3 regions of the Rahnella sp. ChDrAdgB13 genome follow, and region 2 is predicted to be linked to each of the others. Evidence: riboswitches for the same ligand, from Rfam matches in the RefSeq annotation. Region 2 holds a riboswitch; each other region holds the start of a gene.
The links. A riboswitch is a leader RNA that binds a small molecule or an ion and turns the genes downstream of it on or off. The one in region 2 is predicted to bind thiamine pyrophosphate.
Positions count from the first base shown of each region.

Region 1: it holds a riboswitch for thiamine pyrophosphate, as region 2 does, so the genes downstream of both, thiC (phosphomethylpyrimidine synthase ThiC) here and thiB (thiamine ABC transporter substrate binding subunit) in region 2, are expected to answer to the same signal.
Region 3: it holds a riboswitch for thiamine pyrophosphate, as region 2 does, so the genes downstream of both, thiM (hydroxyethylthiazole kinase) here and thiB (thiamine ABC transporter substrate binding subunit) in region 2, are expected to answer to the same signal.

Region 1 is NZ_JAEMGT010000078.1:5,877-11,930, forward strand. Features, by position in the region: gene nfi (deoxyribonuclease V) at 1-53, opposite strand, end outside; gene hemE (uroporphyrinogen decarboxylase) at 63-1,127, opposite strand; gene nudC (NAD(+) diphosphatase) at 1,199-1,984, opposite strand; gene rsd (sigma D regulator) at 2,083-2,592, shown strand; TPP riboswitch at 2,673-2,799, shown strand; gene thiC (phosphomethylpyrimidine synthase ThiC) at 2,945-4,897, shown strand; gene thiE (thiamine phosphate synthase) at 4,894-5,547, shown strand; gene J8X26_RS18775 (HesA/MoeB/ThiF family protein) at 5,540-6,054, shown strand, end outside.
Region 2 is NZ_JAEMGT010000003.1:141,598-147,651, forward strand. Features, by position in the region: gene sgrT (glucose uptake inhibitor SgrT) at 1-100, opposite strand, end outside; gene sgrR (HTH-type transcriptional regulator SgrR) at 202-1,863, shown strand; TPP riboswitch at 1,904-2,158, shown strand; gene thiB (thiamine ABC transporter substrate binding subunit) at 2,202-3,185, shown strand; gene thiP (thiamine/thiamine pyrophosphate ABC transporter permease ThiP) at 3,161-4,771, shown strand; gene thiQ (thiamine ABC transporter ATP-binding protein ThiQ) at 4,755-5,468, shown strand; gene J8X26_RS01910 (nucleoside permease) at 5,458-6,054, opposite strand, start outside.
Region 3 is NZ_JAEMGT010000018.1:89,330-95,383, forward strand. Features, by position in the region: gene J8X26_RS06865 (GNAT family N-acetyltransferase) at 1-381, opposite strand, end outside; gene J8X26_RS06870 (transcriptional regulator) at 567-1,274, shown strand; gene J8X26_RS06875 (PhzF family phenazine biosynthesis protein) at 1,301-2,092, shown strand; gene J8X26_RS06880 (RidA family protein) at 2,283-2,630, shown strand; TPP riboswitch at 2,684-2,785, shown strand; gene thiM (hydroxyethylthiazole kinase) at 2,820-3,629, shown strand; gene thiD (bifunctional hydroxymethylpyrimidine kinase/phosphomethylpyrimidine kinase) at 3,626-4,426, shown strand; gene J8X26_RS06895 (hypothetical protein) at 4,433-5,281, opposite strand; gene J8X26_RS27880 (hypothetical protein) at 5,494-5,619, shown strand; gene J8X26_RS06900 (GntR family transcriptional regulator) at 5,682-6,054, opposite strand, start outside.

The DNA of each region.
Region 1 (6,054 bases), on a different contig from region 2:
ATTTGATCTGCAAGGATCCGTTGTTCTTCACGTAATGCGCGGGTATCAATCATACGCCGGATTTACTCGTGATATTGCCGGGACAGGCTATGTACAGCTTCCACGAACGCACCCGCATTTTCTGGCGGAACATCCTGGTGAATGCCGTGGCCCAGGTTAAACACATGACCGTTGCCTTTACCAAAACCGGCCAGAATGGTTTCCACTTCCTGTTCAATACGTACCGGAGAAGCATAGAGCATGGAAGGATCCATGTTGCCCTGAATCGCCACTTTGTCGCCCACGCGACGACGGGCTTCGGCAATATCTGTTGTCCAGTCGAGGCCCAGCGCGTCACAACCGGTTGCCGCCATCGCTTCCAGCCATTGTCCGCCGCCTTTGGTGAACAACGTCACCGGCACACGGCGCCCTTCGTTTTCACGGATCAAGCCGTCGACAATTTTATGCATGTAGTTCAGGGAAAACTCGCGGTAATCTCGAGGCGTCAGCACGCCGCCCCAGGTGTCAAAAATCATGACAGACTGAGCGCCCGCTTTGATTTGAGCATTAAGGTAGAGAATGACGCTGTCAGCCACTTTATCGAGCAAAAGGTGCAAAGTCTGCGGATCGGCATACATCATCTTTTTGATTTTTGTGAAGGCTTTGCTGCTGCCACCTTCCACCATATATGTCGCCAGTGTCCACGGGCTGCCGGAAAAACCGATAAGCGGCACTTCACCTTTGAGGTTTTTACGGATAGTACGAACCGCATTCATGACGTATCCCAGTTCCATTTCAGGATCGGGGACGGGCAGTTTTTCCACATCGGCACGGCAGGTCAGCGGGGAAGAAAAACGAGGGCCTTCACCGGCTTCGAAATACAACCCCAGCCCCATGGCATCAGGAATGGTCAGGATGTCAGAGAACAGAATCGCGGCGTCCAGCGGGTAGCGACGCAGTGGCTGGAGGGTCACTTCGCAGGCCAGCTCTGCATTCTTGCAAAGCGACATAAAATCACCGGCTACAGCGCGGGTTTCTTTGTATTCTGGCAAATAACGGCCCGCCTGACGCATCATCCAGACCGGTGTGATATCCACAGGCTGGCGTAACAGGGCGCGCAGGTAGCGGTCATTTTTCAACTCATTCATTCTGTCTTTTTCCTTCAATATTCGGGCCGCCCGAAAATAATCTGGCGGCATTCTAGCATGCAACACTCCTGCTACACGTCGTCTTCATCTCTTTCTGCGCGGCACAGCGCAACCGTATCTTCAATCAGCCGGCGGGCGATGGTCCCCGGTGGCGGCAACTGTGGCAGTTGATCAAAGCGATACCAGCCTGCGTTGAGCAGCTCTTTCGGATCATGCACGATGTCACCGCTGTCGTAGTCGGCCATAAACGCCATCATCAGCGAATTAGGGAAAGGCCACGGCTGAGAACTGACGTAACGGACATTCTTCACGCGGATATTGCTCTCTTCCATGACTTCACGCGCCACAGTTTCTTCGAGAGTTTCCCCGACTTCCACGAAGCCTGCCAGAACCGTATGAATGCCATTGCGGTGGCGGACATGCTGCGCCAGCAAAATCTCATCACCGCGGCGAATGGCGACAATAATGCAGGGCGCAATTTGAGGGTAATAGCGTTCACGGCAATGCCCGCACAGCGCGGCCCATTCGGTTTTACTGACGTGCATCTCGTGGCCGCAATAGCCGCAGAACTTGTGCGAACGGTAAAATTCCGACAGCTGCACGCCGCGCCCGACCAGCTGGAATAGCCCGCGATCCTGATCGAGCATCTGCCGTGCAGACACCATGTGATTGTGCATCGCCTGACGTACCATCCACACCGGTTCGCCCTGCCATTCACCAATCTGACGCGCGATTTTGCCCGTCAGAGAAAATTGCGCAGCGCTGCCATTCGGCAGTTCACCTTCGGGCAGCCACAGCTTGCCCTCATAGCTGATTACCCACCAGCCGGTATGTTCTTCTGTGATCTGTAATTCCATAATTGTTGTTGCATAACCTCGACGAGACTGACAATCTGGGGTTGATATTTACATATTAGTAACCTTTGGTTACTTTTTTCTCGCTCACGGAGTCAACCATGCTAAATCGTCTGGAAAGACTGACCCAACGCGTTGGTGGCAGTAATGAGTTAGTGGATCAATGGCTGCACGCGCGTAAAGAATTGCTGGTGTCTTACTGCACACTGGTCGGCCTGAAACCCAATAAAGAAAAACATACACCGCTGAATGAAAAAGCGTTGGACAACTTTTGCCATAACCTGGTGGATTACCTTTCTGCCGGTCATTTCCATCTTTATCAACGGGTCATCGATGAAGTGGAAGGTGCAGAGATAAAATTACAGGCTGCGAAAATATACCCTGCACTCGAGCTCAATACTGAAGCTATCATGGCTTTCCATGACAGTTACACCGAAAATGATATTGATGATGACAATGCTTTCGCATTTCATTATGCATTATCCGATGTGGGTGAAGCATTGGATGCGCGTTTTCAGCTTGAGGATCAACTGATCATTCTGGCCTTTGATCCGGAAAGTCGCAAAGAATTGCCTTCTGCAAACGAAGAGCATCTTGCCAGACCCGCGTAACGTGTTACTTCTGCACAACACGTTGCCACAATAAAAACCCTGCTCAGGGTTGTAGTTTTTACAACGGCCTCCTATATTGAGGCTTCTTGTCGGAGTGCCTCGTGCAAAATTTCCTCGCGGAGATGATGCCAGGCTGAGACCGTTAATTCGGGATCCGCGGAACCTGATCGGGTTAGTACCCGCGAAGGGAACAAGAGTAATGTTATGCGTTTAGCGCGATTTGGCATCAGCCTGCAAACGGCCGCCAGCGTTCAACCGCCCATTTTTACTCCTGCCGTAAACCTCCAGACAAGCAATTTTCCATTACGTTCTGTCACGCTTTTTGCCGTGAAAACAACACAAGGAATTTGCTATGTCGAGTACCCAGAAACCCGTTACATCCGAAAAAAAGCCCGCTAACCGCCGTGAACAACGCGCACAGGCACAGTCATTTATCGACAGCTTGCAGGGCGAAGCCTTTCCCAATTCCCGACGTATCTATCTTCAGGGCGACAACGCCGGTATTCGTGTCCCTATGCGTGAAATCCAGCTCAGCCCGACGCTGGTCGGCGGCGGAAAAGACAACCCGCAGTTTGAAGAAAACGAAGCGATTCCGGTTTATGACACCGCCGGACCGTATGGCGATCCGTCTGCGACCATCGACGTGCATACCGGTCTTGAAAAATTGCGTGCCCGCTGGATAACCGGACGCGCCGATACCGAAGAACTTCCGCAAGTCAGCTCCGGTTTTACTCAGCAGCGCCTGGCCGACGAAGGGCTGGATCATTTACGCTTCGAACATCTTCCGCGCCCGCGAAAAGCCATTGCCGGTAAAAATGTCACACAGCTGCATTATGCGCGACGGGGCATGATTACCCCTGAGATGGAATTCATCGCTATTCGCGAAAACATGGGGCGTGAGCGGATCCGCGGAGAAGTCCTGCGCCAGCAACATCCCGGTGAAAGCTTCGGGGCGCACCTGCCCGCGAATATCACCGCCGAATTTGTTCGCCAGGAAGTGGCCGCCGGTCGCGCGATTATCCCCGCCAACATCAATCACCCGGAATCCGAGCCGATGATCATTGGCCGCAATTTTCTGGTGAAGGTGAACGCCAATATCGGCAACTCGGCGGTGACGTCATCCATCGAAGAAGAAGTTGAAAAACTGGTGTGGTCGACGCGCTGGGGCGCGGACACGGTGATGGATCTCTCCACCGGCCGCTATATCCATGAAACCCGTGAATGGATTCTGCGTAACAGCCCGGTGCCGATCGGTACGGTGCCGATTTATCAGGCGCTGGAAAAAGTGAATGGTGTGGCCGAAGACCTTAACTGGGAAATGTTCCGCGACACCCTGCTGGAGCAGGCGGAACAAGGTGTGGATTACTTCACCATTCACGCTGGCGTGTTGCTGCGTTATGTGCCGATGACCGCCAAACGCCTGACCGGTATTGTTTCGCGCGGTGGCTCAATCATGGCGAAATGGTGTCTGTCACATCATCGCGAAAGCTTCCTGTATGAAAATTTCCGGGAGATTTGCGAAATCTGCGCCGCTTACGATGTCTCGCTTTCTCTCGGTGACGGTCTGCGTCCCGGCTCGATTCAGGACGCCAACGACGAAGCGCAGTTTGCAGAATTGCACACGCTGGGCGAGCTGACAAAAATCGCCTGGGAATATGACGTGCAGGTGATGATCGAAGGGCCGGGGCATGTGCCGATGCAGATGATCCGCCGCAATATGACGGAAGAACTCGAGCATTGCCACGAAGCGCCGTTCTATACGCTCGGGCCGCTGACGACCGACATTGCGCCCGGTTATGACCACTTCACGTCCGGTATTGGCGCTGCGATGATTGGCTGGTTCGGTTGTGCCATGCTGTGTTACGTCACACCGAAAGAGCATCTCGGCCTGCCGAATAAAGAAGACGTTAAGCAGGGTCTGATTACCTACAAAATTGCAGCACATGCCGCCGATTTAGCCAAAGGCCATCCGGGTGCGCAAATCCGCGACAACGCCATGTCCAAAGCCCGTTTCGAATTCCGCTGGGAAGATCAGTTTAATCTGGCTCTGGACCCGGCCACTGCCCGCGCCTACCACGATGAAACGTTACCGCAGGAATCCGGCAAAGTCGCCCACTTCTGTTCGATGTGCGGCCCGAAATTCTGCTCAATGAAAATCACTCAGGAAGTTCGCGATTACGCCGCCGCGCTGGAAGCTAAAGCCCGGCCCATCGAACTCGTTGAATCCGGCATGGCACAAATGTCAGCTGAATTCCGTTCACGCGGCGGCGAGCTTTATCATCCTGCCACGGAGATCAACAAATGAATCAGTCAGCTCAGCCCTTCCCCGCCGTTCCTTTTCACCTTGGTTTATATCCGGTTGTCGATACGGTGGAATGGATCGCCCGTCTGCTCGATGCAGGCGTGAAAACGCTGCAGTTGCGGGTGAAAGATTTACCCGATGAAGACGTCGAACCGGCAATTATCGAGGCCATCGCGCTGGGGAAAAAATATCAGGCGCGGCTGTTCATCAACGATTACTGGCGTCTGGCGGTGAAACATCATGCATATGGCGTACATCTGGGCCAGGAAGATCTCGATACAGCCGATCTTGCGGCAATTCGTCAGGCCGGTCTGCGACTGGGCGTTTCCACGCATGACGAGGCTGAAATGACGCGCGCCGTTTCCGTGAATCCTTCATACATCGCTCTGGGCCATATCTTCCCGACGCAGACCAAAGATATGCCGTCGGCGCCACAGGGTCTGGAAGAACTCACCCGACACATTAAGCAACTCGATGGCCGCTTTCCGACAGTGGCCATCGGCGGGATCAGCATTGACCGCGCGCCGTCGGTTCTGGACTGCGGCGTCGGCAGCATTGCGGTCGTCAGCGCCATTACGCAGGCCACGGACTGGCGTGCAGCCACCGCCGAACTGCTGGCCTTGTGTGCCAGCAAGGTGCCGGAAGATGCTTAACGATGCGGCTTTTATGCGTTACAGCCGTCAGCTGATGCTGGAGGAATTCGGCCCGCAGGCGCAAGAAAAGTTACAGGCGGCAAAAGTGCTGATCGTCGGACTTGGCGGACTCGGTTCTCCTGCCGCCCTGTATCTGGCGGCGGCGGGCGTCGGCACGCTTTTTCTGGCCGATGACGACCGGCTGCATATCACCAATCTTCAGCGGCAAATCCTTTACCGCACAGCCGATCTCGATCAGCCCAAAGCCACTTTGGCAAAGCGTGAGCTGCTGCGCCTGAATCCGCTTTGCGAAGCCGTGGCCATTACGGAACGCCTGTTGGGTGAAGCGCTGACACAAGCGGTGGCCAATGCCGATATCGTTCTGGATTGCAGCGACAACATGGAGACCCGTCATGCCGTCAATAAAGCCTGCGTGGATGCAGGCAAAACGCTAATCAGCGGCAGCGCCGTCGGATTCAGCGGACAGCTTCTGGTGATTGAAGCACCCTACGCTCACGGTTGTTATGC
Region 2 (6,054 bases):
CCGGAACCCATGACAGCCAGTCAGCATGATTTCTGCCCGCATTTCTGCTGACGGCAGCGAAGTAACGCTGATAGAAACGGGCGGTTAGCGTGTTTTTCATGATGACCTCCTGACCTTGATGACTGGCTTTCGTTGGAGATCAGTATCGGGGTAATATGAGGAAAGATAAATTGATGAGATTTCCTCCGGAGTTCCTCTTTTATGACCTCGTCCCGTTTGCAACAGCAGTTCATCAGATTGTGGCAAAGCTGCCACGGCGAAGAAACCGAAACCACTTTGCTGGCGTTATCGGAAATCCTGAACTGCTCGCGGCGACATATGCGGTCCCTGCTCAGCACCATGCAGGAACAGGGCTGGCTCAACTGGGATGCAGAGGCCGGGCGCGGTAAGCGGTCAAAGCTGACCTTTTTGTACACCGGTCTGGCGCTTCAGCAGCAACGCGCCGAAGAACTGCTTGAACAGGATCGGATTGATCAGCTGGTACAACTGGTTGGCGATAAAAACATGGTGCGCCAGATGCTGTTATCCCAGCTGGGACGCAGCTTCCGTCAGGGCAAACATATTCTTCGCGTACTGTACTATCGCCCGCTGTTTAATCTGCTGCCCGGCACCATGTTGCGCCGCTCAGAAACACACATCGCGCGACAGATTTTCAGCGGGCTGACGCGCATAAATGAGGAAAACGGGGAAGTAGAAGGCGATCTGGCCCATCACTGGCAGGAAATCTCTGCGCTGCACTGGCGGTTCTATCTGCGTCCGGCTATTCATTTTCATCATGGTCGTGAGCTGGAAATGGCCGATATTATTACCACCTTCGCTCGTCTCAAATCACACCGCTTATTCGGCAATATCGTCTCGGTGATCTCATTAACGCCAAACGTCATCGACATTCATCTGAACGCGCCCGACCACTGGCTGCCGTGGCTGTTCGGGAATATCCACGCGACAATCCTGCCACAGGAGTGGGAGTCGTTGCCCGATTTTGCCCGCCATCCGGTGGGAACCGGCCCGTATGCCGTGGTACGAAATCAGAAAACGCAGCTGCGGATCCGCGCGTTTGACGAATATTTTGGATTCCGGGCGCTGATCGATGAGGTCAATATCTGGGTTCTACCTGAACTCAGTGAGGAACTGGTGCATTCCGGCGTCCAGCTTCAGGCCGATGAATCCGGCAAAAGCGAGCTTGAAAGCCGCCTTGAGGAAGGTTGTTATTTCCTGCTTTTCGACCAGCGTTCGCCGGTCGGCCAAAACGCACAAACGCGCCAGTGGCTGTGCGATTTGTTCAATCCGATTGCGCTGCTCAACGCTGCTGAACCGGTTTATCAGCGTTACTGGTCGCCGGCGTACGGCCTGTTGCCGCGCTGGCATCATAAAGCGCTGCTTCCCCGCCCGCCCAAACCTGACGGTCTGACGCAGGTCACGCTGACGTTTTATAACGAGCACTCAGAACATCACGCTATCTGCAACGCACTGCGTCCGCTGCTGGCGGCAGAAGGCATTGAGCTGGTGATCCAGATTGTCGATTATGCGGTGTGGTACCGCGGCGGCGTGAAAACCGATCTATGGCTGGGTAGCGCCAACTTCACGTTGCCGCTGGAGTTTTCGCTGTTTGCCTCATTCTACGAACTGCCGCTGCTGGCGTATTGTTTCCCGCAAACGATGAATGAAGACGCCGCGTTATGGCACGCCGGAAAGCTTTCAATTGCCGACTGGAGCCAGAAGCAGATCGCCAGCCATCACATTCATCCGCTGTTTCATCACTGGCTGGTTTTACAAGGCCAGCGCAGTATGCGCGGCGTGCGGATGAACACCCTCGGCTGGTTCGACTTCAAATCTGCCTGGTTCGCGCCACCCGACAGCTAATCGGACTATCGCATTGCGCCGTTAATCTCTAGAATGACATCCGTTCTCAACGGGGTGCCCGAGCGACTTCTTTTGTATTGAAGAATGACCTCTATTTTTAAACGCCGCGAGCGCGTGTTCAGCGGGTGAAGTACAGCGCACAGAAAGCGGAGCGTACACAAAGTACGTGAGCATTTCGAGCACTGCACGACGCCCGATCAACACACGCGCAGCACGTTTAAATATGGCTGAGACCTGATACCCGTCGAACCTGATCCGGTTAACCCCGGCGGAGGGATTTGAGACTGTGCGAAGCTCACTCAAAATCCTTTGCCCCTTTTCTTTTTTGGAGCGCAAAGTTGAAAAAAATATTGTCCTGTCTGCTGTTACTTTCTGCACCTGCCTTTGCTGCAAAACCCGTTCTGACGGTATATACCTACGATTCCTTCTCTGCCGACTGGGGCCCCGGCCCGGCGATCAAAAAAGCCTTTGAGGCACAGTGCGGCTGCGAACTGAAATATGTCGCGCTGGAAGATGGCGTATCTCTGCTGAACCGTCTGCGGATGGAAGGCAAAAACACTAAAGCGGACGTAGTGCTCGGTCTGGATAACAACCTGTTGCAGGCCGCTGAGCAAACCGGCCTGTTTGCCAAAGCACCGAAAACTGATGCTCAACTGACGGTGCCGGGTGGCTGGAATAACACGACGTTTGTGCCTTACGACTACGGCTATTTCGCGTTCGTGTATGACAAAAACAAACTGAAAAACCCGCCAAAAAGCCTCGATGAGCTGATCAACAGCGACCAGAAATGGAAAGTGATTTACGAAGATCCGCGCACCAGCACGCCGGGTCTTGGCCTGATGCTGTGGATGCAAAAAGTCTATGGCGACAAAGCGCCTGAAGCGTGGCAAAAACTGGCGGCGAAAACCGTGACCGTCACCAAAGGCTGGAGCGAGGCTTACGGCCTGTTCCTCAAAGGCGAAAGCGATCTGGTGCTGAGCTACACCACTTCTCCGGCCTATCATATTGTTGAAGAGAAGAAAGATAATTATGCCGCCGCTGACTTCGCTGAAGGTCATTACATGCAGGTGGAAGTCGCGGGTCAGCTGGCCAGCAGCAAACAGCCGAAACTGGCTGAACAGTTCATGAAATTCGTCACTACTGAAGATTTCCAGAAAGTCATTCCGACCGGCAACTGGATGTATCCGGTGATCAGCACGCCACTGCCTGATGCCTTCAAACAGCTGACCGTACCGGCAAAATCCCTGCAATACAGCGCACAGGATGTAGCTTCTCACCGCGGCGAATGGATTCAGGCATGGCAGAACGCCGTCAGCCGTTGATCCCCCGCTGGCTGTGGCCGGGCGCGGTGGCGTCACTGGCGATGCTGCTGGTCGCCGCGCTGGCATTAGGCTCGTTGTGGCGTCATGCGCCACAAATAAGCGGCGTGTCTGCGTGGCAGGATCAGTATCTCTGGCACGTCATCCGTTTCACCTTCTGGCAGGCGCTGCTTTCGGCGCTCTGCTCGGTGCTGCCCGCTATTTTGCTGGCGCGCACCCTCTTCCGCCGCCGTTTCCCAGGTCGTCAGCTGTTATTACGATTGTGCGCGATGACGCTGGTATTGCCGGTTTTAGTCGCGGTGTTCGGCATTCTCAGCGTATACGGAAGACAGGGCTGGCTGGCGCAGATTTGCAACTGGCTGGGCGTGGATTACCGTTTTTCGCCGTACGGTTTACAGGGCATTTTGCTGGCGCACGTATTTTTTAATCTGCCGCTGGCAACCCGTCTTTTATTACAGGCGCTGGAAAATATCGCCATCGAACAGCGGCAGCTGGCTGCGCAGCTCGGGATGAATGCCTGGCAGCAATTCCGCTTTGTGGAATGGCCTGCGATCCGACGTCAGATTTTCCCCGCCGCTGCCCTGATATTCATGCTGTGTTTCGCGAGTTTCGCCACCGTGCTTTCACTGGGCGGCGGTCCGCAGGCGACCACCATTGAACTCGCCATTTATCAGGCACTGAGTTACGACTACGATTTAAGTCGCGCGGCCACGCTGGCGCTCATCCAGCTGTTTTGTTGTCTGACGCTGGTTCTGCTCAGCCAGAAACTCAGCCAGGCGCTGCCGGTCGGTCAGACCCATGCTCAGCGCTGGCGCAATCCGGATGATTCCCCGCTGCGCCGCATTACCGACGGCCTGCTGATTGGTCTGGCTTTACTGCTGATCCTGCCGCCGCTGCTGGCTGTGGTTTTAGATGGTATAAATCGCGCCGCCGTCAGCGTGCTGCAACAACCCGCGCTGTGGCAGGCTTTATGGACGTCAGTCCGTATCGCGCTGGGCAGCGGATTATTGTGTATGTTGCTGACGATGATGTTGCTGTGGAGCAGCCGCGAGCTGCGTTTACGCCAGAAAAATGGCTGGGCGCAGGCGATGGATCTCAGCGGAATGCTGATCCTCGCGATGCCGGGCATCGTGCTGGCGACCGGTTTTTTCCTGCTGCTCGGTGATACCACCGGATTGCCGCAATCCCCGTGGCCTTTGGTTATCATGACCAATGCGCTGATGGCGGTACCTTACGCATTAAAAGTGCTGGATAACCCGATGCGTGATGTGGCGGAGCGCTATAACCCGCTGTGTATTTCGCTCGATATGCGCGGCTGGCAGCGTCTGCGTTGGGTGGAAATGAGCGCGCTGAAACGCCCGATCGCACAGGCACTGGCATTTGCCTGTGTGCTGTCGCTGGGGGATTTCGGCGTGATTGCCTTATTCGGCAACGAGAATTTCCGCACCCTGCCGTTTTATCTGTATCAGCAGATGGGTTCCTATCGCAGCCAGGACGGTGCGGTCACGGCGCTTTTACTCCTGCTGCTATGCTTCCTGTTATTTACCCTGATTGAGAAATTGCCGGGCCGCCATGCTGACGCTGAATAAACTGACCTACCTGTACGAACATTTACCGATGCGCTTTGATCTGCACATCGCGGCGGGTGAACGTGTGGCGATCCTTGGCCCGAGCGGTGCGGGGAAAAGTACCCTGCTCAGCCTGGTGGCGGGTTTTCTGACGCCGGTCAGCGGACAGATTTTGCTGAACGGTGCCGATCACAGCGCGACGCCCCCGGCCAAACGTCCGGTTTCAATGCTGTTTCAGGAAAACAATCTGTTCTCGCATCTGACCGTACGCCAGAACATGGGACTGGGGCTGCACCCGGGGCTGAAACTCAGCGCGCAGCAAAAGCAGGCATTAGAGGAAATCGCCCGGCAGGTCGGGCTGGAAGATTGTCTGGAACGCCTGCCGTCGCAGCTTTCCGGCGGGCAGCGTCAGCGCGTGGCCCTGGCGCGTTGCCTGTTACGCAGTCAGCCGGTTTTGCTGCTCGACGAGCCGTTTTCCGCACTCGACCCTGCGCTGCGCAGCGAAATGCTGAGTTTGCTGGATAAAGTGTGTGAGCAGCGTAATCTCACGCTGCTGATGGTGTCGCACAATCTGGACGATGCGGCGCGTATTGCGCCGCGCACCTTGCTGATTGTGGATGGCAGGATTTTCTACGATGGCCCGACGCAGGCGCTGGCTGACGGTACCGCGCCGGAAGCTAAAGTGCTGGGCATCCGGCGGCCGGATATTAGTGGCTGAGAACCGGTTTGGTGAATGCTCTCGGGTTATGTTTGTACTTAAACGTGAAGGCAAAAACGATCACCAGAACCACGGTATAAGCGGCAAAGGAAAGCCAGATACTTTGCCAGTCTTTCACGCCATCTACCGTAAAGTGATCGACTACATGCCCGCTGGCTATGGCACCGACATACGCCCCGACGCCGTTCACCATCGTCATAAATAAGCCCTGAGCACTGGCGCGGATATTATGCGCCACTTCTTTTTCAACGAAAATCGCCCCTGAAATGTTGAAAAAGTCGAACGCGCAGCCGTACACCAGCATCGACAACAACAGGAAAATCATCCCACCAAACGACGGATCGCCGAAAGCGAACAGTGCGAAGCGCAGCGTCCAGGCCGCCATGCTGATCATCATGACCCGCTTGATCCCAAACCGGGACAGGAAGAACGGGATGGTCAGAATAAAGAAGACTTCAGCAATCTGGGACATCGACAACAGAATGGACGGATACTTCACCACCAGGCTGTCGTGGAAGAGCGGATTGCGGTAGAAATCATGCATAAACGGGCTGGCAAACGTGTTGCTGATTTGCAGGGAAACGCC
Region 3 (6,054 bases), on a different contig from region 2:
AGAGATAATGATCCAGCCTTTTGACAGATAAAAACCAACTGAATTTTTACTCTTTACCAGACATTTCAGAGAGCCTCTGCGGGTAAAGGTGGTCTCGGCGGCGTGCAACAAAGCCGAGCCTGCACCGGTCCCCTGAAACTGCGGATCGATAAACAGGTTATGCAGGAAATTCTCCTGTGTAAAAACAGAGGCAAATCCCAGCAGATGCCCGTCCCGTTCAGCGACCAGAATCTTTTCGCCGATCACCGCACGGTCAAAATCTTCCAGCTGAAAATCGTCTTCCAGCCATGTCCAGGTCTGTTTGCGTGAAGCCAGATACAAGGTGCGTAAAAACGGACGATCAGCTTCTTCATAAGGCCGGATGTTAAGTGGGGATGTCAAAGAGTGAATTCCTTTGAAAATATGAGGGCAGAGAACGTTCACTTCACTGAGCCATACTGCCAGCGACTTTGCGGGAGTTCAATTGGGTTTGTGGTACACGTGTGATTTAATCAACAAAAAATTGATATTTCAACATTCGGTTGATATCGTGTTTGCATCTAATGCAATCGCGGACTACAACACCCATGCCCAAAATTCCACCAGACGCCACAGCCGAAAGAGCACTCGTTCTGAAAACGCTCTTCGCCTCCGTGGAGGCTCTTGAGGTGGCCATCGGCAACAATACTGAAATCGTAGTTCATGACCTGACAAATCCGTCGTCTTCCGTGTTGAAAATTGCCAATGGTCACGTTTCTGGCCGGGCGGTAGGGGATTCCATGTTCAGCGGCCCGGACGGTGATTTAGGATTCGCCGGTCTTCTCAACGCCCGGAATACGGCTTCTCCATCCTCAGAACCGCTGGTTATTGCGGATTACACAACAGTGACCGCGAAAGGAACAAAACTGAAAAGCGCCACGACGGTTTATCGCGACGCGGAGGGCGTCGCATTTGCCAGCCTGTGTATCAACGTTGATCTCAGTGAAGTTGAAATTGCTCATGCGGCGCTCGGGCGCCTGCTCAGACAGTATTCTTCAGAAAATACGCCGCAAAATTCCCAAACCGATCTCGAGTCCATGATGGAAGAAATCATTGATTCTTCCCTGTCTCAGTCGGGGCGAGCGGGTAAACCGATGAATAAAAAAGAGAAACTCGAAGCCGTCAGAGTTATGCAGGATCGCGGGATGTTTATCGTCAAAGGCGGCGTTGAAAAGGCGGCCAGCAAACTGGGCGTTACCCGCTACACCATCTACAACTATCTGGATGAAATTAAGAAATCCGGTGGCGATGAATAGTGGTCACTAACAGTGAGGAGTCTGAAATGGAAATATCAATTTATCAGGTCGATGCGTTTGCATCGCAAAGTTTTAGTGGAAATCCGGCGGCCGTTTGCCCGTTGCCTCACTGGCTGGATGACAGCGTTTTAAGCAATATTGCCCGTGAAAATAATCTTTCCGAAACGGCTTTCTTCGTCAAAAACGGTGACCATTATGAGCTGCGCTGGTTCACGCCGGGCACCGAAGTGGATTTATGCGGTCATGCCACGCTGGCGGCGGCGTGGGTGATAAGCCAGGCGCTGGGCGATAAATCCGCATCGCTGCGGTTTTCTACCCGCAGCGGAGATTTATGGGTGACCTGCCAGGATGAGGTTTTCCACATGGATTTCCCGGTGAAATCTCCGGCGTCTTTCACGCTGCCAGACGGACTCACTCAGGCACTAGGGCTGACAGCACCGATCACCGCGGTGCTTAAAACCGATGATATTATCATTGTGATTGAAGATGCTGCCGCACTGGAAGCTCTCGCGCCGGATTTCGCAGCGCTCAATGCTTTTGATACCCGTGGCGTGGTGGTCACCGCTGCGGGCGATAATTTTGATTTTGTCTCCCGCTGGTTCGGGCCTCGCGTGGCGGTGAATGAAGATCCGGTTACCGGTTCAGCCCACACCTCGCTGGCACCGTATTGGTCGAAACGTCTGAATAAAACGCAGATGAACGCCCGGCAGGGCGGTGCGCGTAAAGGCGAACTGCAATGTGAAATGAGCGGAAATGATCGGGTGATTATCAGCGGCAAAGCGGCGCTGTATATGCGAGGTACAATTTATCTTAATTAAAATCTATCGCTTAAGTCCTCTCAATTAATTTATTTCCAATAGCTAAGTTGTTTATATGACAGAGAAAAACAAATCGGTGGATCCCCGTGATTCACGAATAGTTTATATCACGCTGGCGGCCGTCTTAATTTTCTACGGCATGTTGCTGATATCAAGCTTCTGATTTTATGTCTGAATCGAGGAATTCATTATGCTCACAGGGACCTTACCTTTTCCCAAAGTCCGTAAAAGCGGCAATCTTTATTTTGTTTCCGGCGAAGTACCGATTACCGCGGAAGGCACAACGCCCGCCGGAATTGAAGCGCAGACCCATTTGGTATTTTCGAAAATAGCCGGATCGCTTAAAGAATATAACCTGACACTCGATGATGCTGTTTCCGTGAATGTTTACCTGACCGATAAGAAGGATTTCAAAGCCTTTAACGAGGCGTATGTAAAACATTTCAACGCGCCATATCCTGCCCGGACAACAGTTTGCGTGGAACTTCTGGTCGATGTTTTACTGGAAATTAATCTTATTGCGTCGGCGGCGAAATAACACGCTGTACGAAAAATCCTGATTGACCTTCTCAGGCTCGCCACCAATAATGCTTCCTTGACTCGGGGTGCCGCTCTTGCAAAAGAACGGCTGAGATTTTACCCGTATTACCTGATCTGGATTATGCCAGCGTAGGGAAGTCAGGTATCTCTCCCGATACCGCCTTCTTTAGCGCCGGTGGGGAGAACTATGAATACCCGACCTTCCGTGTTTCCCGGCGCAACATCCGCCGCTTCTTTACGACAACTTCGTGCCTCCGCGCCGCTGGTTCACTGCCTGACCAATGACGTGGTGCAATCCTTTACGGCCAATGTTCTTCTGGCGCTCGGTGCCTCACCGGCAATGGTGACTGACCCGGCCGAAGCCGCGCAGTTCAGCGCGGTGGCCGATACCTTACTGGTTAATGTCGGCACGCTGACCCGTCCTCATGCTGAGGCGATGCTGGCAGCGATTCACGCAGCAAATCAGGCCGGAAAACCCTGGGTGCTGGATCCGGTTGCCGTCGGCGGCCTGAGCTGGCGCACGGAGTTTTGCCTTGAACTCATCAAACTTACACCCGCCGCCATCCGCGGAAACGCCTCTGAAATCCGTGCGCTTAGCGGCCTGAGTGCGTCCGGGCGTGGCGTAGACAGCGGCGATGATTCGCTGTCTGCCTTACCGGCTGCACAGCAACTGGCGCTGGAAACCGGCGGGGTGGTGGCTGTCACCGGTGAAACTGATTACGTCACCGACGGCGAACGCAGCTGGTCAGTTCCCGGCGGACATCCGATGATGACCCGCATCGTCGGCACCGGTTGTTCGTTATCAGCGGTTGTTGCGGCGTTTGCCGCATTGCCTGGCAAACGTCTGGATAACGTTGCCGCGGCATGTCGCGTCATGTCTTGTGCAGGTGAGCGTGCCTGCGCAGTGGTGAAAGGGCCGGGCAGCTTCACACCAGAGTTTCTCGATAACCTGTATTTGATGCGCGAAGAGTGGCTGAACGGGGAAAAAATCGGATGAAAAGAATCAATGCCCTGACCATAGCAGGTACTGACCCGAGCGGCGGCGCGGGGATCCAGGCAGATCTCAAAACCTTCTCGGCGCTCGGCGCGTATGGCACGAGCGTTATCACGGCGCTGGTGGCGCAAAATACCCGTGGCGTGCAGTCTGTTTACAACATTGAGCCGGATTTCGTGGCCGCGCAGCTCGATTCAGTACTCAGCGACGTGCGAATCGACAGCACTAAAATCGGCATGCTGGCGAACAGCCAGATTGTTGAAGCGGTCGCTGAAAGGCTTAAGTATTATCAGCCGCCTTTTGTGGTGCTTGATACCGTCATGCTGGCAAAAAGTGGCGATCCGCTGCTGTTGCCGGAGGCCGTTGACGCCGTGCGCCGTTTGCTGATTCCGCAGGTTTCAATTATTACCCCCAATCTGCCGGAAGCCGCTGCGTTACTGGAATGCCCGGTGGCGCTGACTGAAGCAGAAATGCGTGAACAGGGCGAAGCGTTACTGGCGATGGGATGTGAAGCGGTGCTGATGAAAGGCGGTCATCTGAGTGATGAAGAAAGCCCGGACTGGTTGTTTATGACCGGTTCACGCGAGCGGTTTACCGCACCGCGCGTGAATACCCGGCACACGCACGGAACGGGGTGTACATTATCGGCCGCGCTGGCGGCACTGCGACCGCGGCATAACAACTGGGCCGATACCGTACGCGAAGCAAAAGAATATCTCCAGCAGGCACTGATGCAGGCCGACTCACTGGAAGTCGGCCACGGCATCGGGCCTGTGCATCATTTCCACCGCTGGTGGTAAAACCGCTCAGGCGCGGCGCTGGGTTTCGCTCAGCGCCTCTTCTGCCTGGTGATACATCGTCAGCGCCTGTTGCAGATGCACGGCGTCAAACGGGTTTAGCGGGTAGAATTTCGCTTCTTTGCGCGGTCGCAGCATTATACGGATCTTCGTGGCCGAAACACGCTCAAACCGGTAGCTGGCAATATCCTGATTTTCCTCATCTTTCCACGACAGCAACAGCGCCGCGTGCTCACCGGTACGACGCCCGATAAACTGTTCGTGCAGCCACAATCCTTCGCATTCACCGTCTTTTTGCAGCTTCTTGCCGCTGAACCACGCGGATTCTGCCTGCATCAGCAGCGACTGTGGCGTGATTTCTTCACGCAGCTTGCGCCACAGTGGCTGGTTATTCTCCATCTGCCAGCAAGCCATGCCGAGATAATCATTCAGCTCACGCCAGTCGCTTTCCAGCTGCTCTTTCAGCTCAGGTTCCTGAATATGCATAAACTGTTGCAGACCGGTAGCCTGTTCACCCAGCTTGTTGTAAGCAATTACGGTCATGGTACGTGGCTTGCGGCGAAACGTAATCCATAGCAGAAATTTGGGAATGCGGAAGGTAATGGCCTGAATGGTCAGTTTATAGCGGTTGCCGCGTGACATGACAATTCCGTTAGACGTCCCGCGTTTGTCCTGATAATTCCTCACCAGTACCACACTGTTCTGACCCATCCAGCCTGTGACGTAGTGCTCTTTTTCGCTTTCAGCCACGTCCAGATCGCGCACGACCTGGCTGATTTTCTCGACATCGAGCTGCGATAAGGACAGCGACTGATCTGCGCTGTAGTAGCTTTTTTTCAGGGGGGATGCAGAAGGCATAAAAGTATCCACGATATTAATGTGGTTTACAGCTTACACCAAGTTGTCATACAAATTTTGGGGCTACGCCGCAAAACGGGCATCTTTTTCGGATTACGTTAACCATGATGACGAAATTTTCCGAGGCGTCTCGTATTACACCGTCTGAATACAAGGAAAAGTTTATGGATAAGCCCGTTCAGTGAACACCACGCGAGCTAGATCTGGTGGATATGCGCGTTGGCTATTTGAGATATTGTGAAGAGAACTACAGCAGTCTGGATGACGATAAACTTGGCGCATTTGGTCCGCCGGAAGCCTTCTACCATCCGCAGAAGGACTGGACCAAACTTCCCTGAAACGCGTTGTACCCCGCCCGTTGGCATTGCGCTAAAACGCGGGGAAAACTGTTTTGCCAGATCTATTCCGCATCAAACCAGTCGCTGTTTTGCTCAGCAATGGGCGTGATGGTGGAAATCATCTCCTGCAAATGAATGCGGATGGCTTTTTCGGCCGCGTCCGGATCGTGCGCTTTCAGTCCGTCAAAAATGGCGTAGTGCTGCGCGATGAGATTTTCCGGCGGCGACACTTTACTGAGCGTCAGAAACCGTACGCGATCCATCGTGGCTTTAATGTGCTCGACGGTTTCCCACGCCAGGCGGCAGTCAATAATCTGCGCGATGGTGCGGTGAAATTCATCGTCGAGTAACAGGAATTCCTGTGTTTGCTGGCTTTTTGCCGCCAGCGTCTGCCGTTCAAGATTGTGCTCCAGCAGCGCGAGATCTTTATCCGTC